DNA from 3 places in the Shewanella sp. 10N.286.48.B5 genome. Region 2 is predicted to be linked to each of the others. Evidence: predicted binding sites of a transcription regulator. Region 2 holds the regulator's gene; each other region holds the start of a gene.

Region 1 (7,875 bases), 1.2 Mb from region 2:
CCAAGCGAGGTTGATCCCAGCAAGCCCCTCGAAACCAATGTAATGGCCAACGAAGATACCGTCGATGATTTGATATAAGCCACTGACTAGCATTGCGCTAATCGATGGAATTGCATATTTCCAATAATGTTGCTTCACATTATTAGGGTTAACTTTTTGAGATATGATTAACGACATTTTTTTAAGGCTTGTTGAGAATGAAGCATCATTATCGCACCATATAAGATAGAGTAAAGCTGGTTACTATCCGCTAAACGGATAGATTGTTAATGATTCAATTAAGAGTATGAATATGAATTGGTCTATAGAGCAATTACAAGCATTTGTTACTGCCGTGAATTTAGGTTCATTTTCTGCTGCTGCCCGTTCTTTAGGAAAAGCGCAGTCAAGGATAAGCAGTGCTATAGCTAACTTGGAAATTGATTTAGGTTTTAAATTATTTGATAGATCTGGGCGTTTACCTGTGCTGACAGAGCAGGGCGAACAAATGTATATTGAAGCCAATGCCGTTATAGCACAATGTGAGCGTTTAAATGCTAGAGCTATGTCGGTAATGACTGATGATGAATTGTCGCTAACAATCGCTATTGACGAAGCTGTACCTATCTCTATTTTCGAAGATTTCTTTGATAAAACCGCTCACCAATTTCCATTATTAAAACTGACTATCTTAAATGGAACCCGAGACGATATTGCACAGTGGGTTGAAATAGGAAAGGCTGATTTAGGTATTTTGTTCTTGGGTGAACAACTGAGTGACAGTTTAGAGTTCTTTACCATTGATAGTTTTCATCAATCTCTAATTGTTGCACCGAAACATCCGTTAGCGTCAATACCAGTGCCAAATATTTCACAATTAAACATGTATAAACAATTTGTTATTTGTGACTTAGAAACCACAGGTAAACCTATTTCAGCTAATTGTTGGCACGTGGACAGCTATTATTATATTACTTCTCTCGTTGCCCGTGGTTTAGGTTGGGCCTTAGTACCGGAGCATATTGCCCATTCAGATTGGTATACAGGCGAGATAATTGAGTTAAGCTGTTATCACATATCGGATTCACTCACCATTGAAATGGGATTAGTGAAGCGACGGGATAAAGGTGCGGGACACATAATGAACTGGATGTTTGGTGAGGTGGAAAAAATGTTCATCGCAGCTAAAAAAGAAAGAATATAATTCAATTTTTATGTCTATCAAAGATGCTATTACTAAAAGTCAGGTCATGACTTAGCGTTAATTAGTGATATTACTCAGTCACTAATAGATGTCTGCGTTGTTGAACGTAAATATTACTGGGTTCATCTGTGGTGAGATCTAAATCAATATTGCTATCGGGTACGCAGCAACATGGCAGGCATTCATCAGCTTCTAACTCAACAAGTGGCTCATTGATATAGCTCACCTTACCACTAATGATTTTGGTTTTACAGGCACCACAAAAACCACGTCGACATTCAGAGAAGACGTTGACTTTTTTTATTTCTAATACTTCTAAAAGCGTGTGTTGCTGTTGATTAAACAGCAACACAGGTTCCCCATTTAAGCTAACAATGGGGGCTTTTTTTAAATGTCTATTATAGGTCAAAATCTAAAAACTCATCGCTATCAACAGCTGAATCAATTTGTCCTACTAAGTAAGAAGAGACTTCTACTTCTTGTGGGGCAACTTGTACCGCATCACTTTCAAGCCAGTTTTTCATCCAAGGAAGTGGATTAGTTTGCTCAGCATAAGGCTGTTTTAAATTAACCGCTTTCATGCGCTGGTTAGTAATATATTCAACGTACTGACATAAAATCTGTTCATTTAAGCCAATCATTGAACCGTCTTTAAATAAGTACTGTGCCCACTGCTTTTCTTGTTCTGCAGCTTTATAAAAGATGTCATAGGCTTCTTGCTCACATTCAGCCGCAATTTCACCCATTTCAGGATCGTCTTTTCCACCTTGCATAATATTTAAAATATGCTGAGTACTATTAAGGTGTAATGCTTCATCACGGGCAATCAAACGAATAATTTTTGCATTGCCTTCCATTAAGTTACGTTCAGCAAAAGCAAATGAACATGCAAAGCTAACATAAAAACGAATTGCTTCTAATGCGTTGACTGACATCATGCATAAATACAATGATTTTTTAAGAATACGGCTATTAACGGTAATTTCTTTACCGTTGATGAGGTGCGTGCCTTGTCCGTGTAGATTCATCACTTGGGTTAATTCAATCAAGTCATCATAATATTGAGCGATATCACCGGCCCGTTTTAAGATTTCTTGGTTGACGACGATGTCATCAAAAACTACTGAAGGATCATTAACAATATTACGAATAATATGGGTATATGAACGAGAGTGAATAGTTTCAGAGAAAGACCAAGTTTCAATCCAAGTTTCAAGCTCAGGTAACGACACTAATGGCAATAATGCTACGTTTGGTGAGCGGCCTTGAATTGAATCAAGTAAGGTTTGGTATTTGAGGTTTGAGATAAAAATATGCTTTTCATGCTCAGGTAAACTTTGATAATCGATTTTATCTTTACTTACATCTACTTCTTCCGGACGCCAGAAAAAGGATAATTGTTTTTCAATTAACTTTTCGAACACTTCATATTTTTGTTGATCGTAACGTGCAACGTTAACGGGTTGTCCCATGAACATAGGTTCATACATTGGGTTGTTCGGAGTTTGACAGAAAGTAGAGTAAGCCATTTTTATATCCCAAAAAAGCGGGGAAAACTCCCCGCGTATATATGCTAATTAGTGATTAAATCTTACAAGCGCCGCTTGCACAACCATCGTCTTCTTTTTCAACGACAGTGATGTCATCAAACTGATCCGATGCACCATCACGGGTGTTGTGATAGTAAAGGGTCTTAACCCCAAGCTTATAAGCGGTGAGCAAATCTTTCAGTAAGGTTTGCATAGGCACTTTTTGATTATCAAATCGTGTCGGGTCGTAATTGGTATTTGATGAGATTGCTTGGTCCACAAACTTCTGCATCAAAGCGACTAACTGTAAGTAACCCTCATTATTTGGCATATTCCAAAGTAATTCATACTTATCTTTAAGTTCATCAAAGTCAGGTACAACTTGCTTTAATTGACCATCTTTACTGGCTTTAACACTGATCAGGCCACGTGGTGGTTCAATGCCATTGGTTGCATTAGAAATTTGCGATGATGTTTCAGACGGCATTAATGCCGAAAGAGTGGAGTTACGCAGGCCGTGCTGTTTAATATCGGCACGTAAACCTTCCCAATCCATGTGTAATGGCTCGTCACAAATTTTATCCAAGTCACGTTTATAGGTATCAATGGGTAAAATACCTTGAGCGTACGTTGTTTCATTGAACAAAGGACATGCGCCTTGCTCTTTTGCTAAATTGTTTGATGCTTTCAATAAGTAAAATTGAATTGCTTCAAAGGTTTTATGGGTCAAGTTATTACCTGAGCCATCAGAATATTTCATGCCATTCTTAGCAAGGTAATTAGCGAAGTTAATCACACCTATGCCTAGAGTACGACGATTCATAGAACCAAGTTGCGCTGAAATGATTGGGTAATCTTGATAATCAAGCAAGTTATCTAATGCACGTACTGCTAAGTCAGCTAATGGTTCTAGCTCTGATAAATCTTTGATAGCACCAAGGTTTAATGCTGATAATGTACAAAGGGCAATTTCACCATTTGGATCATCAATATTCTTCAACGGTTTAGTTGGCAAGGCGATTTCTAAACAAAGGTTTGATTGCTTAATTGGCGCAACTTGCGGATCAAATGGGCTGTGAGTATTGCAGTGATCAACATTTTGAATGTAGATTCGGCCTGTTGATGCACGCTCTTGCATCATCAATGAAAATAATTCAACTGCTTTAATCTCTTTACGACGAATGCTTAAGTCAGCTTCATACTGAAGGTATAGACGTTCAAATTCGTCTTGATCAGCGAAGAAAGCGTCGTATAAACCTGGCACATCAGATGGGCTGAATAGGCTGATGTTTTGACCTTTGATTAAACGTTGGTACATCAATTTGTTTAGCTGTACACCGTAATCAAGATGGCGAACACGGTTGTCTTCAACACCACGGTTATTTTTAAGTACCAGTAACGATTCAACTTCTAAATGCCATAACGGGTAGAATAGGGTAGCTGCACCACCACGTACGCCGCCTTGAGAGCACGATTTAACCGCTGTTTGAAAGTACTTGTAAAATGGTAAGCAACCGGTATGGAATGCTTCACCACCGCGAATAGGGCTACCTAATGCACGGATACGACCGGCATTGATCCCAATACCTGCGCGTTGACTAACGTATTTTACAATTGAAGATGCGGTCGCATTGATAGAGTCAAGGCTGTCGTCACATTCAATTAATACACATGAGCTAAATTGACGTGTCGGAGTACGTACACCTGCCATAATTGGGGTTGGTAAAGAAATCTTAAATGTTGAAGCCGCGTCATAAAAACGTTTGATGTAATCTAAACGGGTGTCTTTTGGGTAACGCGCAAATAAACAAGCTGCCACTAAAATATACAGGAACTGAGCACTTTCATAAATTTCGTTAGTGACGCGGTTTTGAACTAGGTATTTGCCTTCAAGCTGTTTAACTGCAGCATAAGAAAAGTTCATATCGCGCCAGTGGTCAATATAACCATCTAAAATGGATAATTCTTCTGACGTGTAATCTTCTAAAATATGCTTATCGTATTTGCCAAGTTCAACCAAGCGAGTGACTTGATCAACTAACTTCGGTGGCTCAAATTGGCCAAAAGCTTTTTTACGTAAATGAAAAACAGCAAGTCTTGCAGCGAGGAATTGATAATCAGGCGCTTCTGGTGAGATTAAGTCTGCTGCTGCTTTAATAATGGTTTCGTGGATTGCTTCAGTTGGAATACCGTCAAAGAATTGTAGATGAGAACGTAATTCAACTTCTGAGACTGAAACGTTTTTCAATCCTTTAGCTGCCCACTCGATAACGCGATGAATTTTGTCTAAATCGATTGTTTCGCGTTCGCCACTGCGTTTTGTGACTGTCATATTGCTGTTCATTAAAAAAGCCTTGATTGTAAAATAGTTTGCGTGATTTAAATTTTGGATCTTTTTTAATCGTCTCGTTTACGATCGCCATTAAATCACAATACGTTCCCTTGTAAGTTGATCATCCATAAGCACTAACAACGTAATATATCCAAGAAATACGAGTGTTATTTGAAGACCCAAAGCAGAAAAAGCCTTGTGTCTTGTTCTGATGTCACACACAAGATATGGTGTTTAATTAAAACTTACATACAAGATAGTGAGGTTTGGGGCGATTTGCAAGCAGCAATTTAGTGAATAAGTTGTGGATATCTTATGTATAGTGGCCAATGTTAGTGAAGGCTAACCTGCTAGGTCAAAATACACGATATTTTGTTGGTTAAGATTAATATTTAGTCGAAAAAAAACGTGAGCTCGATCGCTACAATATTCGGCGATCGATTGTTTTGTTAACAAAATTATTTGCTATTTATATTTAAGATTTGTTAAGGAAAGCCTGATGTAAGTCGGCAACCTTGCTGAACTGAAAATCACTCGGCCATTCATTGGGTTTATCTTGCTCTGACAAGTAACCCCATAATGCGATAGCGCCTTTCATCCCAGCATTACGGGCGGCAATTAAATCCCTTTCAGCATCACCTATATATAGGATGTCCTGTGGCAGGCAATTAATTTGCTGGGCAGCAAGTAACATTGGCGCGGTATGTGGTTTGGAGTGCTGGGTGGAGTCACCACTGATAATCGCAGTGAGTTTGTGCTCGATGTTTAAGGCCTTAACCAATGGCCGAGTAAAACGGGCTTGTTTATTAGTAACAACACCATAAGGGATGTCACGTTGCTCTAATAACAACAGAAAATCATCAAAACCGCTAAATAATGATGCTTTTTCACCATTGACCCGTTGGTAATGCACTAACAAAGCTTGCTGAACTTCGATTTGTAACTCATGGGAAAGCTCAGGTATACCGGCTTTTACAAGCGCCAAACTACCATGGGAGGCAGCATAGCGTAAGTTATCAATACTTTTACTAGCGATACCGCGCTCTTGCAAACTTAAATTTAATGCATGGACAAGATCTGGGGCTGTATCAGCTAATGTACCGTCTAAATCAAAGAGTACACCTTTAATCTTGTTCATAGTTATCCTAAGCGTGCTGAAGTTATTAGCGATTACTTAATCCGATTATGAATTAAGTGAAGGATTAAAGTAGTAATGTCACTGATTCACTGCAGTATTACTACTTTAATATTGTTCTACTATTTATGGCTGGCTATTAAAGATGACGATGTGATACTAATCAGCTTTTTGGGTGGCGATCATATAATTAACGTCAACTTTATTCGTGTACTTATATACACCCGTTAAAGGATTAAAGCTTATCCCAAGAGCATCACGGCAATGAAGCTCTGTTTGGTCAACCAAATTGATTAACTCAGACGGTTTAATGAACTTACTGTGGTCATGCGTGCCAACTGGCAGCATCTTTAAAACATATTCAGCGCCAACAATTGCTTGAATATATGACATCAGGTTACGGTTAATGGTTGAAAAGAACACATAACCGTTAGGTTTAATCATATCGCAGCATGCTTTAATCACTGATAATGGGTCAGGGACGTGCTCTAACATCTCCATGCATGTGACCACATCATAATAGCCTTGATGTTGCTGTGCATGTTCTTCTGCGGTCATGGTTTGATATTGGATATCGATGCCAGTTTCTAATGCATGCAGTTTAGCCACTTCAATTTGCGCTTCACCCATGTCTAAACCTGTTACATTGGCACCAATTTTAGCCATGCTTTCTGACAAAATACCACCACCACAACCGATATCTAATACTTGCTTACCAAAAATACCACCACTGGTTTGATCGATATAATTAAGGCGTAATGGGTTAAGTTGATGCAAAGGCTTGAAACTGCCATTAGGATCCCACCAAGACTGGGCCATTTGGGCAAATTTTTCTATTTCTTGATGATCTACATTTTGCGGCGTGGTTTGTTCTTGGTTAGACATGTCGAGAACCCATTAATTATTAGTATTTATTGCAGGTATTATAACCATTGGATTGAATAAACATAGTGAGATGAAGCAAGATTTCACTTTGGTTGACGGAATATTGCTCAATGTCTGCCCATAAAAACGACATCAGTTTTTTATGGGGCAATTTATCAAAATGAAATACGCAAATAATGTAATAGAGATTGTTGAATTTAAAGATTTTTTGACAGCTTTTATCCTCGCGTTAATATTTCCTTGTTCTAGGGTCTAGCCTCTTTAAATATCTGTGTTAGAATGCCAAATCACGTTTTTGAGCTACACAATAAAATGGAATAATTATTGTGCGCTAATTTTAGGGGAACGAGCAGTTTATGACTGATCTGGCATCATCAATTTCGCCAATTAACATCGAAGACGAACTAAAGAATTCATATTTAGATTATGCAATGAGTGTAATCGTAGGTCGTGCATTACCTGACGTTCGTGATGGGTTAAAACCTGTTCACCGTCGTGTGTTATTTGCCATGAACGAGTTGAAAAACGACTTCAATAAGCCTTATAAAAAATCAGCTCGTGTTGTTGGTGACGTAATTGGTAAATATCACCCACATGGTGACACGGCCGTGTACGATACGATTGTTCGTATGGCACAACCATTCTCAATGCGTTACACGCTCGTTGACGGCCAAGGTAACTTTGGTTCTGTTGATGGCGATTCAGCAGCGGCGATGCGTTATACCGAAATTCGTATGCGTAAGTTGGCACATTCTTTATTAGCTGACTTAGAAAAAGAAACCGTAGATTTTGTACCTAACTATGATGGTAC
Region 2 (7,875 bases):
CGGGCTTTGCCTTTTGATTGACGACCTTTTGAACCTTGACGTACCCATTCTAATTCTTTTTGAATGGTTTTCTGGCGCGCACTTTCTGTGGAAGATTCTTGCTGTAGACGAGCATCTTTTTGCTCTAACCAAGATGAGTAGTTACCTTCCCAAGGAATACCTTCACCACGGTCGAGTTCTAAAATCCAACCTGCAGCATTATCCAAGAAATATCTATCATGGGTAATAGCCACAACGGTGCCAGTATAGTCTTGTAAGAAACGTTCAAGCCAAGCGACTGATTCAGCATCCAAGTGGTTGGTAGGTTCATCAAGGAGCAACATGTCAGGTTTTTCAAGTAACAAACGACAAATGGCCACACGGCGACGTTCACCACCAGAAAGCACTGCGATTTTTTCATCCCAATCCGGCAAGCGCAGTGCATTAGCGGCGCGCTCTAATACCATATCAAGGTTATGGGCATCTTGAGATTGAATAATGGCTTCAAGTTGACCTTGCTCTTTTGCAAGCGCATCAAAGTCAGCATCAGGTTCTGCGTAAAGTGCATACACTTCATCAAGACGGGTTAGTGCATTTTTAGCTTCACTGACTGCTTCTTCGATCGCTTCACGTACGGTTTGCGATTCATCCAGCTTTGGTTCTTGCGGTAGGTAGCCGATTTTTAAATCTTGCATCGGGCGAGCTTCACCTTCGATTTCGGTATCTAAACCGGCCATGATACGAAGTAGCGTTGATTTACCTGAGCCGTTTAAACCCAGTACACCAATCTTGGCGCCAGGGAAAAAACTAAGGGAAATATCTTTAAGGATTTGTTTTTTAGGTGGAACAATTTTGCCCACTCTAAGCATGCTGTATACAAACTGAGCCATATTTATATCTCTTTGACTAAGATTCGGACTAGGAAATTTAATTAATTCTACTTCAATCTCGCCGTAACTGAAAATCGAACTTTTGTCATTGAAGGTTTATTCCACACCGATACGTCAAAAAACTACTTAACAAAAACAACCGAATAAAGTAATAATCGTCTACAACATAGTTGTAACAACCCGATTTGTGGATAGAAAGAGGGACAATCACTGATTGTTGGTGATATCAGGTTAATTTTTCAAAATATGTTAAGGGATTAAAGTGAGCACGATACAAAGGAAGGCTTTAAAGAGAATATTACTGTGTAATTCGTTGTTTTCTGTTTCAATATTCTGCTTGTGTAGTCAAGTTAATGCCCAAGAACACCAAGCAAAAGAATACAGGTCTTTATTCATTGAAAAAGACCAACCAACCGCTGTTTTCACCATTAGCAGCAAAGATGAAAGTTCAGTTAAATCCTTTTATTCAGCAGCAGTAAATCAATCATATTCAAATGAAGTTAATCAACTTAAATATGAGCCATCAGGTTTAGTCATAAGCTCTATCACTGCAGGAAAAGACATTAGAAGTATTAGTGGGCCTGATTTACAAGAAGGTGAAACTCTTATCACAGATACTGAGCTAATAGATAAAGACTGGTGGGGAGCATTAATTGAAATTTCTACGGTATTAGTCATTGGCGAGGTACTTTACCTGACCAGTGAAGAAAGTATGGAAGGAGATTTTGATTACGAAATTGAAGGCAATGCAGGGCAATATTTTGCAGATAGAATTGTGACAACTGATGCTTGGAAACTTGATGACAACAAGGTAGGCATGAATTGGGGGCATACCTATGCTGGTGCACTGTATTATCAAGCGTTCCGTAATTATAACTTTAATTATTATGAATCTTTGGCGGGTAATTTTATAGCATCGGCAGTCTGGGAAGTCTTTGCTGAATATAAAGAAGTGGTAAGTGTGAATGATCAAATCGTTACAACATTTGGTGGTGCAGTATTGGGTGAAAGCTTATTTCAAATATCTGAAATGTTAGATTCAAAACAAGGTTGGGTCCCAACGGCTTTTAGTAGTGTTTTTAATCCGGCTAAAACCATTAAAGGTTGGTTTGGTTATGATAACCCACAACGGTTTAATCGAACATACGCCAAGGATATGTTCAACATCTATACAGGTGCAATGTACTCCAGCAAAAAGCAGGCTGATATTTCTACTACTTCTTTAATATTGGGATTAGAGGCGAGTATTGATAGTGTTCAAGGTAAATATGATGCTTTATCTGCGACACCTAGCCAGGTCGATTTAAACATGGAACTGGGGATTTCTAACGAAGGAATTGAAGATTGGCAAATGGATTCTTCGATTTTTTTAGGTGGCTGGACGAGCGATGTTAATACCATATTAGATTCTGAAAATAGACGCCAGACTTGGTTTATTGGCCCATCCATGGGGCTGGAATATAGCAGTCTGGGTCAAGATGAAGAGGAAGATTTTTACGCAGCAATCAATGTGATTGGTGTATCTGCTGGAACGCAATGGTTTGTTGATGATGTTTCGATAAGTATCAGAGGCGACCTGTTTGGTGATTTTAGTATGGTGAAACCCTTTGCAACAAAAGATTATCGCCAAAATGGAGGCCATTTTTGGGGGACAAAATCGGTGCTTTGGGAAGGTGGCTATGGATATGCTTTAGGCCATACAGCCAAATTAGCACTAGAGGCGAATTATAAAGAATTGTTGCTCGGGGTTAAGTTTCAAAGTCAACGCTGGGACTCTATAGATGATAATGAGTTTAATCGAAGCAGTGATTGGAATCCAAACGTCAGTGACCTAGATTTTAAAGATGCACGTGATAGGTATGAAGTTTATCTCGATGTTCCTTTAACGAATATTATGAGTATCAGTATTCACCATGAACGTATCGATCGAAGTGGCACATTAACCGGAATTGAAAACTTGGCCATTGCCAATCGAAATGATGAAACAGAAAGTCGCAGTAGCATTCACTTTACTTATCAATATTAGCCGATAAATCATTGCCTGTATCATAGACTAGACTATCTAGTTTTTGTGATAAATGGAGCTGTAGAGCTTAAATATTTTGCTGATTAATTTTTTAGAAAAGAGTTTTCTTAAAATTGTCACAAGGTTATGAAACTAAGAGTTAATTTGGATTTTTCTATGAAATACAATTACTGAAAGCTGCTGCAGCTGAAAATTTATAGATGGCAAATGGTACTCATAATGAATTGCAACTAATTTCATGTTTCAAATGCTGGGATTGTGATCAATTGCGCTGTATCATACCGCGCAACCCTACTATAAGAATTAACAGCTGGAGTGAGCAATGCTGAAAAAAGCTATGAATATCGCAGATTATGATCCACAACTATTTGCAGCAATTGAAGATGAGACTCGTCGCCAAGAAGAGCACATTGAATTAATCGCATCAGAAAACTATACCAGCCCTCGTGTACTTGAAGCGCAAGGCTCACAGCTAACAAATAAGTATGCTGAAGGTTACCCAGGTAAGCGTTACTACGGTGGTTGTGAACATGTGGATATTGCTGAAGAATTAGCTATTTCTCGTGCTAAAGAATTATTTGGCGCGACATATGCAAACGTTCAGCCTCACTCTGGTTCTCAAGCAAACTCAGCAGTTTTCATGGCGCTTTTAGAAGGCGGTGATACTGTTTTAGGTATGAGCCTTGCTCACGGCGGTCACTTAACTCATGGTTCTCACGTTAGCTTTTCAGGCAAGTTATACAATGCGGTACAGTACGGCATTGATGAAGTAACAGGTAAAATTGACTACGCAGAAGTTGAGCGTTTAGCCGTTGAGCATAAACCCAAAATGATCATTGCTGGTTTTTCTGCTTACTCTGGGATCATAGATTGGGGCAAATTCCGCGAAATCGCTGATAAAGTAGGTGCTTACTTATTTGTCGATATGGCGCACGTTGCCGGTCTTGTGGCTGCAGGTATCTATCCGAATCCGCTACCTCATGCACACGTTGTGACAACCACTACCCATAAAACCCTAGCGGGCCCTCGTGGTGGTTTGATTTTATCTGCCATTAACGATGAAGCTATCTATAAAAAACTAAACTCTGCAGTATTCCCTGGTGGCCAAGGTGGCCCATTAATGCACGTTATTGCAGCCAAAGCGGTAGCATTTAAAGAAGCATTAGACCCTGAATTTACCACTTATCAAGAGCAAGTGGTTGCTAATGCGAAAGTGATGGCGAAAACCTTCATTGAGCGTGGCTACAATGTTGTTTCTGGTGGCACCGATAACCACTTATTCTTACTTGATTTAATCAACAAGGATATCACTGGTAAAGACGCAGATGCTGCGCTAGGTCATGCAAATATCACAGTTAACAAAAACTCAGTACCAAATGATCCACGTTCACCGTTTGTGACGTCTGGTTTACGTATTGGCTCTCCTGCTATTACCCGCCGCGGTTTCACTGAAACTGAATCGGTAGAGTTAACTAACTGGATGTGTGATGTGTTAGATGACATCACTAACGAAGCTACTATTGAGCGCGTTAAAAACCAAGTGCTTGAATTATGCGCTAAGTTCCCAGTTTACGGTTAATGTCAACCGAGATTGATTAACATAAACAATGATCTATTTAACTAACGCGGATAATCTTTTCGATAAGGTTAACCTTGTAAAGTAAATAGGATAAACTTCAATGGTCGTAAGTACTCAGTGCTTACGGCCATTTTGTTTTTTATTTCAGGAGCGGATATGCATTGCCCATTTTGTAGCGCGACAGATACGAAAGTTATTGATTCAAGACTCGTGGCTGAAGGCCATCAAGTGCGCCGTCGCCGGGAATGTACTGAGTGTCATGAACGCTTCACCACTTTTGAAGGCGCCGAATTAGTCATGCCGCGGGTGATCAAGCAAGATGGCACTCGCCAACCATTTGATGAAGATAAGCTGCGTGGCGGCATGCTTCGGGCTGTTGAAAAACGCCCAGTTTCAATCGATCAAATTGAGCAAGCGTTAAGTAAGATTAAGTCCACTCTTAGAGCAACAGGTGAGCGTGAAATTGATTCGGCCATGATTGGTAATTTGATGATGGATCAATTGATGATCCTAGATAAAGTTGCCTATATCCGTTTTGCTTCAGTTTATCGCGCCTTTGAAGATGTCTCCCAATTCGGTGAAGCCATCGCCAAGCTGCAAAAATAATCTAGCTTATTTTTATTGCCGTCTTTAATTAATTGCAGTCTTACATTTGTTGGTATTGGCACTTTGTATTCTTGCCAATGATTAACCTTATTTAGCAGTTCTGAATTTTAATGACTGCTTTTTAGTTTCTAGAAGGTCTTTATGTCTCAGTGGTCAAAATGTGATATTGAAATGATGAGCCTTGCTATTTCATTAGCTGAAAAAGGCCGTTATACCACACGTCCAAATCCTAATGTGGGCTGCGTGATTGTCGCCAATGGCGAGATCATTGGTCAAGGTTACCATATTAAAGCGGGTGGCCCCCACGCCGAAATTCACGCCTTAAAAGATGTCGAAAATCGACAATTACAACAGCTACTCCCTCAAGCTACAGCCTATGTCACCCTTGAACCCTGCAGTCATTATGGCAAAACCCCGCCATGTGCTAAGGCATTAATTGCAGCCAAAGTGAAGCGAGTGGTGATTGCGCAAATGGATGCGAATCCGCAAGTGGCGGGTAATGGCGTTAGCATGCTTGAAGCGGCAGGTATTAAAGTTGATGTGGGTTTGCTAACAGCTGCGGCAAGCCAACTTAATATCGGCTTTATGAAACGCATGACTACGGGATTACCTGAAATCACCATTAAGCTGGCAGCCAGTTTGGATGGTAAAACCGCGCTATCGAATGGGGTATCAAAGTGGATAACCGGCCCCGAAGCCAGAGCCGATGTGCAAAAGCTGCGCGCCCGTCATTGCGCGCTAGTGACTGGCGTTGAAACTGTGTTAGCTGACGACCCCTCTTTGAATGTGCGCTACGAGCAATTGGCTAGTGTACAAAACAGCCTTGCTGAGTCTGACCTTCAACAGCCTTTAAGAGTGGTGCTTGATAGTAAAGCAAGGCTGACTGCCGACTATAAAATGTTTACTATTGAAACGCCGATTTTGCTGGTGTCTTGTGTCGACTATCCAGCAGAAGTAAAACAAGATTTTAAGTCCCATGTTAGCTTTATCACAATAGCGGCTAATAACGATGGACGAGTTGATTTGCATGCTTTATTTACACACTTAGGCCAGCATTGTAACTCAGTATTAGTCGAGGCTGGTGCCAGCGTTGCTGGTAGTGTTATTCAAAGTAAATTAGCTGATACACTTTATTTGTACCAAGCAATGAAAATATTAGGCAGTCATGGACGCAATTTGATGCAATTAGACGACTATCAAACTATGGATCAGATTCCTGATGTACAATTAACGGATAGTCGCAGAATTGGTACAGACCAACGACTGATTTTAAAGCTTAATTCGCCAGCGAATTAACTAATGCAATTTTGTCTATCGGTCGATGCTAAGCGTGGCCCAAAAGATAACAAGTGAGTAAATATGTTTACTGGGATTATTGAAGCACTAGGTACATTAAGAAAAGTTGAGCGTAAAGGCGATGATATTCGTTTGACTGTAGCCAGTGGCAAGCTCGACTTAACCGATGTAAAACTGGGTGACAGTATTGCCACTAATGGGGTGTGTTTAACCGTAGTACAATGTTTAGCAGATGGTTATGTTGCAGATATTTCTGCTGAAACCGTTGCCTTAACCGGATTTGCTAAATATAACGTCGGTCAAAAAGTAAACCTTGAAAAAGCGGTGACCCCAACGACCCGATTAGGCGGCCATATGGTTAGCGGTCATGTGGATGGTATTGCCACAGTGGAGCAGCGCCTTGTGCGTGGCCAAGCCATTGAGTTTTGGCTGGCAGCTCCCGCTGAGTTATCTCGTTATATTGCTCATAAAGGTTCGATCACCATTGATGGCGTTAGCTTAACGGTAAATGAAGTTGATCAGCACAGATTCAGATTAACCATAGTGCCGCACACTGCAGCTGAAACCACCTTATTAGCTTTACAAGCGGGTCATAGCGTCAACATCGAAGTTGACCTTATTGCACGTTATCTTGAACGCTTAATGAAAGTAGAACAAAAGCCAGCCACTGAAAGTGGTGTCACAATGGAATTGTTGGCAAGTGCTGGATTTATGCGATAACTGATTATTACTGGTAAATATTATTACCGGAGCATATTTACTCTATATCGCTGATATAGACAAAACAATATAAAGGTCTTAGCAATGGCATTACATAGTATAGAAGAGATCATCGAAGACATTCGTCAAGGTAAGATGGTTATCTTGATGGACGATGAAGACAGAGAGAACGAAGGTGATCTTATCATGGCGGCCGATAAGGTGACGCCAGAGGCCATTAATTTTATGGCGACCTTTGGCCGTGGACTGATTTGCCAAACCATGACTAAAGAGCGTTGCCAGCAACTGAACTTGCCGTTAATGGTTACCAACAATAATGCTCAGTTCTCAACAAATTTTACCGTTTCCATTGAAGCGGCAACGGGGGTCACAACGGGCATTTCAGCCCATGATCGCGCTGTAACCGTTCAAGCGGCTGTTGCTAAAGATGCTAAAGCATCAGATTTAGTTCAGCCTGGTCATATTTTTCCACTTATGGCACAAGATGGCGGGGTGTTAATTCGCGCCGGTCACACAGAAGCGGGTTGTGATTTAGCCCGTCTTGCAGGCTGCGAGCCATCTGGCGTGATAGTTGAAATTCTTAATGATGATGGCACTATGGCCCGTTGTCCAGATCTTGAAATCTTTAGTGAAAAGCACGGTATTAAAATGGGCACCATTGCCGATTTAATTGAATACCGCAACACCAAAGAAACCACGGTTGTGCGTGAAGCTGAATGTAAATTGCCAACGCGTTTTGGTGAGTTCAATATGGTGACTTTCAGAGACACCATCGATAA
Region 3 (7,875 bases), 2.0 Mb from region 2:
ATTTGGGTTCTTCAAATGGGATTAACTCCCAATCATTAAATTCGCATGGCGCCAGATCTGGTCCCATCAAACCCACCGAAAACCCTTTAAGTTGATTATCCTTAAGCCAATTACGAATGGCTTTCATGGCTGCTTTTTCGGTTTTGTATTTTCGAGTGCGACGATTGTCGCCCCTAAAGCTTGCTACATACATTAATACCCTCCTAAGAAAATAGGTTTATGAATATCTTAAGCTTAATAAGGGGCTTTTCCTAGCTCAATACAGGTCAGTAATAAGCGTAAGTCGAATTCCAGCTGGTGGTAATCGCTGGTCATATATTCGCACAGTTGATAAAAAGCTTTGTTGTGATCTTTTTCTTTAAGGTGGGCTAATTCGTGCACCACCACCATTCTCAGTAATGGCTCAGGCACATGGCGTAGTCGTGATGAAATTCGAATTTCATTCTTAGCTTTGACCTTACTGCCTTGTACGCGATTGGCGTAGGTATGTAGGCCTAAGGCTTGATGACTGAGGGTGATTTTGTCGTCAAAAACCACTTTAGAAAGCGGCGCAGACTGTTTTAAGAATTGCTGTTTAAACACCATGGTGTAGTCATAAAGCGCTTTATCAGTGCGTATATCGTGCACACTTGGGTAACGCTTTAATAGCACGGCAGCTAAGCTGTCATTGGCAATATAGCCTTTTACCTGTTCGATGGTTTGGGCTGAATAACCGGCAATGTATTTAAGCTGGGCTGTTTGCTGTTTTTTGGCCTTTACCTCATCACTGGTTACCAGGCTTGCTAGGGCTTGCTTAGCCGCCAGTTTAGTCGCTGTAGCTTGATTAACCGCTTTTACCGTCATTTGCGGCGGCGCACTTGGTCTGACTTTTTTTGATGTAACAGGAGTGGAAAATGAGGCGGATTTTCTTGAATTCATAGGGATATTTATTGCTTACTTTAAGCTTATCAGTAAGCTGCTTTTACCCACAAACAGGCCATAAAGCAGCTTACTCACAAGAAAATCTAATTCAAACTGAGTTAGATTTTGCCATACATGTGGCGGTTTTGCTGAGCGTATGCGGCTTCAAAAGCAGGTAATTGCACACGTTTAAGCTCAAGGGTATCAAGATCGGCTTGTGGCGGATTACGCTTTAGCTCTTCTTTGATAGTCACTGGGCTAATAATCGCTACTGGTAATTCAGTAATTTGAATTGCTGCTTCAAGTTTAAAGCTAGTAGCAGAGCCGGAGAACTTGCCTTTTTGTTCACGTTCAATAATCACGATTTCATCAACTTTGTAATCTTCCATTAATTTATGGAAAGCAAAATGAAATTCACGAATTGATTCTGTTTCAACAGATTTTGAAATGCTGAACGAGATTTGACGACATTCCGGTACGTTGAATGACTCTTTCTCATAATTTAATAAGCTGATGATGGCTTCGCCACCTTTTAATTCTACACCACAAATCTTCATGTTATACCTTACTTAGAGCGAGTTTATTTGGCATGTTGTTGAGCTGTGCTCAAATATGTTCATGCTGTCAAAATTACGGTTATTCTTCGTCACTGACAATTGAATCATCAGTTTCGATAATTTTTGCTGGTTTTGCTTTACGGCGCATTGGTGAGTCACCAATATCAATACCGGTGGCAAAGCGCTTGTCGCGTTTAGGCGCCACTTTTGGCTTCTTGCTAGCGACACGCTTGGCATTACCTGTATTGGCATCAGCTGATTTTGCATTGGCGCTTGATGCCTTAGGCTTGTCTCTTAAGCCTTTAAATTTAGCTTCAAGGCCTGCGATAGTTGAGAAGTCAAAGTTCTTACGTAAGAACACCTGTACTTTCTTAAAGCTATCCCAGTCTTTCGGGCCTACTAATGAAATAGCATCGCCTTTAGCGCCTGCGCGGCCAGTACGGCCAATACGGTGAACATATTCTTCTGCAAACTTTGGCATGTCAAAGTTAATTACTAATGACACATTTAATAAGTCTAACCCGCGAGAAGCAACATCTGTGGTGACTAAAATCTTTTGTTGGCCACGGCTGAATTTGTCCATAATTTGATTACGTGCTGACTGACTTAAGTCACCACTGAGCGCAGCGGTTTCTAGCCCTTCAGCAGACAATAGTTTGGCGAGTCTGTCAGTGTCTGAGCGAGTTGCAGTAAAAATGATCACTTGCTTGTGTTGCTCATGTTTTAAAATATGCTGCAGCAGGGCTTGTTTGTGATCAAGGTGGTCAACTAAAAAGATGCGCTGAACAATATCTTTATGCTCTGCATGCGATGCGCCAATAGCCACATGGCTAGGGGTCTTTAATAATGTTGCGGCGATATCATTGATGTCATCGTGATCTAATGTCGCTGAAAACATCAAGGTTTGTCTGCGCTTATGATCTGCAGCGTCATTAATGGCTTTAAGTTGTGGCGCAAAACCAAGATCTAACATGCGATCGGCTTCATCAAGTACCAGTAACTCTAAGCCATTTAGGTATAAGTGGCGCTGTTGAAGATGATCGGCAATACGCCCAGGTGTTGCCACAATAAAGTGTGGGTCACGAGATAGCGATTTTGCTTGATCGTTAAAGTTCTCGCCACCTAAAATACTAATGGCTTTATATTGGGTATTGGCAACCAGTAAACGTAATTGACCATAGACTTGCTGAGCAAGTTCACGGGTTGGCAATAAAATCAGAACGCGAGGGTCTTTTTTAGAGAGGGCCCTAGTCGATATTACCCGCTGCAAAGCAGGTAATAAAAACGCCAGGGTTTTACCTGAACCGGTTTTAGATGATGCCATTAAATCTTTACCCGCTAGGGCAATTGGCAGGGCTTGCTGCTGAATTTCTGTTGGCTCAGAAATGCCCATATGCTTTAGACTGTCTAGTAAGCGTTTATCTAAAGAAAAATCGGTAAATAACAAAGGTAAATCCCCTAAAAAATGATAGCCAGATATTATAACGTGTAAGCGACTTGATAGCCAACAGCTTAAGCGTAAGATAAGCTACTTAGGTGTGCAAAAATGGTTAAGGGTTTGGTAAATGTCTAAGGCTTCAAAAGAAAATAAATCATCACTTCGTGTTGGGATCGCCCTCGGTAGTGGCGCGGCTAAGGGCTGGGCTCATATTGGGGTGATAAAAGAGCTGGCCGCCATGGGGATCCACCCTGAAAAGATTGCTGGCTGCTCTGTTGGGGCTCTGGTGGGCGCAGCTTATGCTAATAATCATTTAGAAGAGTTACATGAGTGGGTGAGTGGGTTTTCTAGTTGGGATGTTTTAGGCTTAATGGATTTAAGCTGGCGCAAAGGTGGCTTAATCAGTGGTGAAAAAGTATTTGATGTTTTAGCTGGTCGAATAGGCGATCTAAAAATAGAGCAATTGCAAAAGCCGTTTGCGGCAGTGGCGACCGATTTATATTCTGGCCAAGAAATTTGGTTCAAAGAAGGCGATTTACGTCATGCGGTAAGAGCCTCGTGTTCAATGCCGGGCTTTTTACCCCCAGTACAATTGCATGATCGCTGGTTAGTGGATGGCGCAGTGGTAAACCCTGTGCCAGTGTCAATGTGCCGCACCATGGACGTTGATGTAGTGATTGCAGTGGACTTAAATGGTCACCGCCGTAATAGTATGCATATGTTGCCTCAACAAATGACCAGCTGTGCGCCCACTGAAATTGAAAAGCAATTAGTGGCCAAAGAGCCAGAGTCGGCGTTTATGGATCTGCTAGGTAAAGGTAAAGAGTATATAAATAGTTTTTCAGAAAAGTTTTCCACAAGCACGAAATCTCACCCTGGGATGATTGCGGTGATGTCGCAATCAATGGATATTTTAGAGCAGCGCCATAAACGCGCCAGATTAATGGGCGATCCACCGGATGTGTGTTTAGTGCCACAGCTTGCTGATATCGGTACCATGGAGTTTCATCGTGCTGATGAAGCCATAGAAGCAGGCCGTCAATCTGTGCGCCAATCTGCGCATTTAATTTATGCAGCCCTTGGTATTAGCCCAAATGATTAACGCCAATTAAAGCGCTTTGCTTTAATCATACTGATTTTTAACGGTTGAAATGACCTGTTTAAGCATCAATATACCAGTATAAATCTGTGATAACTATTCTTATAAGCCTGCAATTACCAGTTTAAATCTGTAATAAATAGCAATCTATTTATAGGCGTTTCAGCACTCAGTAGCTGCTTTTTATAACCTGGTCAAGTTCAACTTTTCTAAATAGTGTTGAGCTTGGCAGTAATTTTTTTCATTTTGTTCCCCTTCATCAAAACATGATCTAGATCATGGATTTTTAGTGCCTATTATTGCCTAATGCACCATATATTGTGTTTGTTGATAATTATGTGTGGATATATAGTGTTTATATCCTGTGCATAAAAGGAGTAAAAGTAATGCCTGTAGTAATTAAAAGGGACGGTTGTCGTACTCTATTTGATGAGTCGCGGATCAAGGATGCCATTGTTGCAGCAATGGAAACTGCTACAGGTAGTGCTGATGAAGACTATGCTTCAACAGTCGCTTGTGTGATTAGAGATCAAGTTGCTAACGATGAAGAAGTTGAGATCCATCATTTACAAGCTTTAGTTGAAAACTTATTAATGGAAGGTCCTCATAAAGAGGTTGCGCGTCATTATATTGAGTATCGTCACGACCGTGATATTTGCCGTGAAGCCAAAAGTAAATTGAACTGCGAAATTCGTGGTTTGGTTGAACAAAGCGACGCGTCGATTTTAAATGAAAATGCCAATAAAGACGCTAAAGTTATTCCAACTCAACGGGATTTACTTGCTGGCATCGTGGCCAAACATTATGCCAAGTCGCATCTATTGCCAAAAGATATTGTTGCTGCACATGAGTCAGGTCAACTGCATTATCACGACTTAGACTATGCACCATTCTTCCCTATGTTTAACTGCATGCTAATTGATTTAGCTGGCATGTTAACCCATGGTTTTAAAATGGGTAACGCTGAAATTGACACCCCTAAATCAATTTCAACTGCGACTGCAGTAACTGCGCAAATTATTGCCCAAGTGGCTAGCCATATCTATGGCGGCACCACCATTAACCGCATTGATGAAGTATTAGCTGAGTTCGTTCAAAAGAGCTATCAAAAGCAGTTGGTTATCGGTAAAGAGTGGGGCGTAGCAGATGTTGAAGCCTTTGCCATGGCGCAAACTGAAAAAGAATGTTACGACGCATTCCAGTCTTTAGAATATGAAGTAAATACCCTTCATACCGCCAATGGTCAAACGCCATTTGTGACCTTTGGTTTTGGCTTAGGCTCGTGCTGGGAAGCGCGTTTAATTCAAAAGTCGATTCTTAAAGTACGTATGGCAGGTCTAGGTAAAAACCGTAAAACAGCGGTATTCCCAAAACTGGTTTTTGCTATTCGTGATGGCCTAAATCATAAAGCTGCTGATGCTAACTACGATGTGAAGAAGTTAGCATTAGAGTGTGCCACCATGCGCATGTATCCAGATATTCTTAATTATGAACAAGTTGAACGCGTTACTGGTTCATTTAAAACGCCAATGGGTTGTCGTTCATTCTTAGGAACTTATGAAGAAAATGGTGAGTTAATTCATGAAGGGCGTAACAACTTAGGTGTTGTCAGCTTAAACTTACCTAGAATCGCCATTGAAGCCAAGGGCGACGAAACCGCTTTCTTTGCCTTATTAGAACAGAGAATGACACTCGCTCGTAAAGCACTCGATACCCGTATTGCCCGCTTAGTGGGTGTAAAAGCGCGTGTTGCACCAATCCTATATATGGAAGGTGCTTGTGGTGTTCGTTTAAATGCAGATGATGATGTGTCTGAAATCTTTAAAAATGGCCGCGCGTCAATCTCATTAGGCTACATTGGCTTACATGAAACCATTAATGCACTTTATGGTACTGATGAGCACGTGTTTGATAGCGAGCTGTTACGCACTAAAGCCATTGAAATTATCTCAGTGATGAAGCGCGCGACTGAAGCGTGGAAACAAGAAACAGGTTATGGCTTTAGCCTATACAGCACCCCAAGTGAAAACTTATGTAGTCGTTTTTGCCAGCTAGATGCCAAAGAGTTTGGTGTGGTTGCAGGGGTTACTGATAAAGGTTACTACACTAACAGTTTCCATTTAGACGTCGAAAAGAAAGTCAATCCATACGATAAAATTGAGTTTGAATTACCGTACCCAGAAATCACCAATGGTGGCTTTATTTGTTACGGTGAGTTCCCGAACATGCAGCACAATATTGAAGCATTAGAAAACGTCTGGGATTACAGTTACACCAGAGTGCCTTATTACGGTACCAATACCCCAATCGATGAATGTTATGACTGTGGTTACGTTGGTGAGTTTAACTGTACCAGTAAAGGTTTTGTGTGCCCTAAATGTGGCAACCATGAGCCAAGCCGTGTGTCGGTAACCCGTCGTGTATGTGGTTATCTAGGCAGCCCTGATGCAAGACCATTTAACTATGGTAAGCAAGAAGAAGTTAAACGCCGCGTTAAGCATTTATAAATAGCAAATTCATGAAGTTAGCAAAGCTAATTCCGTGATTAACCCAACAAGGCGCTTTAAGCGCCTTGTTTTGGTTTGGCCTTAGTGATGCAAATAGGTTTACAGCGTGAGTGTTTACGCGACAATGAGCAGTAAGAGAAGTGATTATGAATTACCATCAGTATTTTCCTATCGATGTGATCAACGGCCCAGGTACCCGCGCGACCTTGTTTGTTTCAGGTTGTGAGCATCAATGCCGTGGTTGTTATAATCAGTCTACTTGGGATCCTCGTTCAGGCCATGAATTTAGCCAAATGATGGAAGATCAAATTATTGCTGATTTAAATGATACTCGTATCAAGCGCCGTGGTTTATCACTTTCTGGTGGCGACCCATTATTCCCAGCTAATCTCGACAGCATTTTGTCTTTGGTTAAACGGGTAAAACAACAATGCCCAGATAAAGACATTTGGCTATGGAGTGGCTACAAGCTCGATCAAATGTCCCTCAAACAACTGCAAGTATTAGACTATGTAGATGTGTTAGTGGATGGCAAGTTCGAGCAAGATTTAGCGGATCCCAGTTTGAAGTGGCGTGGTAGCAGTAATCAAATTATTCATGATTTAGTTCAAATAGATTAACCATAAGCTGCTGTGGATAATGTGTTTCGTCTAACGAACTGTTATACTTCGCCTCCGTAAACGTGTTGGATTGATACAAGTGCTGTGTTTGAGCATGTTATTGTGTCAGTGGCACAATGTTGAAATTTAAGGTAACACAATGAATTTAAAAGAAGAACTGCAAGCATTAAACGATAAAGCAGAAAAGTTTCGCCGTAAACTTGCTGCTGCACAAGCCCGTGAAGATAAAGCGGTTATCATGCAGTTTAAAAAAGAGATCGCGACAGTAACAAAACGTATTGCAAGTTTGAAAAATCAGCAATCACGTCAATTAAACAAAGCCGGTAAAGATGTAAAAGAACTAAAATTTAGTCGTGTGCTGACCAAAGCGGAACAAGCAGACATGGGTAAATTAAAAAAATCAGTTAAAGGATTAGTTGTTGTACATCCAATGACTGCGCTTGGCCGCGAAATGAATATTAAAGCAGTAACTGGTTTTGCCCCAGCAAAATTCTAATCCAGTTTATCCCTATTAGTTATGACGTAAGTCAGTTGCATGGATGATGAGACTCATAAATTGAGCGTTGTCTGAAAGGTTGGTCAATGTCGATTAAATATATCGCCACTTCTAAGTTACCTACGCCTTGGGGCGTATTTGCAATGCATGGTTTTGAAGATACCGAAACCGGTAAAGAACATGTTGCGCTAACGTTTGGTGAGCTAAATGCTAATGAGCCAATGTTAGGTCGTATTCACTCTGAATGTTTAACCGGTG

What was found. The regulator NrdR, encoded in region 2, represses ribonucleotide reductase genes. The targets are predictions, from matches to a motif close to AAACACNANATNTNGTGTTT.
Region 1: nrdA (class 1a ribonucleoside-diphosphate reductase subunit alpha) is a predicted target of NrdR. The motif match lies at 5,261-5,280, and genes of this name have one in related genera.
Region 3: nrdD (anaerobic ribonucleoside-triphosphate reductase) is a predicted target of NrdR. The motif match lies at 4,301-4,320, and genes of this name have one in related genera.

Annotation. Positions count from the first base shown of each region.
Region 1 covers NZ_MCVG02000001.1:1,422,721-1,430,595, forward strand. The annotation lists gene BCU57_RS06155 (MATE family efflux transporter) at 1-177, opposite strand, end outside; gene BCU57_RS06160 (LysR family transcriptional regulator) at 293-1,183, shown strand; gene yfaE (class I ribonucleotide reductase maintenance protein YfaE) at 1,254-1,592, opposite strand; gene nrdB (class Ia ribonucleoside-diphosphate reductase subunit beta) at 1,582-2,712, opposite strand; gene nrdA (class 1a ribonucleoside-diphosphate reductase subunit alpha) at 2,768-5,056, opposite strand; gene BCU57_RS06180 (HAD family hydrolase) at 5,520-6,188, opposite strand; gene ubiG (bifunctional 2-polyprenyl-6-hydroxyphenol methylase/3-demethylubiquinol 3-O-methyltransferase UbiG) at 6,339-7,064, opposite strand; gene gyrA (DNA gyrase subunit A) at 7,421-7,875, shown strand, end outside.
Region 2 covers NZ_MCVG02000001.1:225,458-233,332, forward strand. The annotation lists gene ettA (energy-dependent translational throttle protein EttA) at 1-869, opposite strand, end outside; gene BCU57_RS00985 (DUF3943 domain-containing protein) at 1,132-2,895, shown strand; gene glyA (serine hydroxymethyltransferase) at 3,218-4,474, shown strand; gene nrdR (transcriptional regulator NrdR) at 4,631-5,080, shown strand; gene ribD (bifunctional diaminohydroxyphosphoribosylaminopyrimidine deaminase/5-amino-6-(5-phosphoribosylamino)uracil reductase RibD) at 5,222-6,376, shown strand; gene BCU57_RS01005 (riboflavin synthase) at 6,440-7,096, shown strand; gene ribBA (bifunctional 3,4-dihydroxy-2-butanone-4-phosphate synthase/GTP cyclohydrolase II) at 7,181-7,875, shown strand, end outside.
Region 3 covers NZ_MCVG02000001.1:2,206,055-2,213,929, reverse strand. The annotation lists gene BCU57_RS09555 (HNH endonuclease) at 1-193, opposite strand, end outside; gene BCU57_RS09550 (YgjP-like metallopeptidase domain-containing protein) at 235-918, opposite strand; gene BCU57_RS09545 (DUF3010 family protein) at 1,020-1,457, opposite strand; gene BCU57_RS09540 (DEAD/DEAH box helicase) at 1,537-2,904, opposite strand; gene rssA (patatin-like phospholipase RssA) at 3,023-3,997, shown strand; gene nrdD (anaerobic ribonucleoside-triphosphate reductase) at 4,381-6,501, shown strand; gene nrdG (anaerobic ribonucleoside-triphosphate reductase-activating protein) at 6,648-7,121, shown strand; gene BCU57_RS09520 (YibL family ribosome-associated protein) at 7,261-7,617, shown strand; gene ribA (GTP cyclohydrolase II) at 7,704-7,875, shown strand, end outside.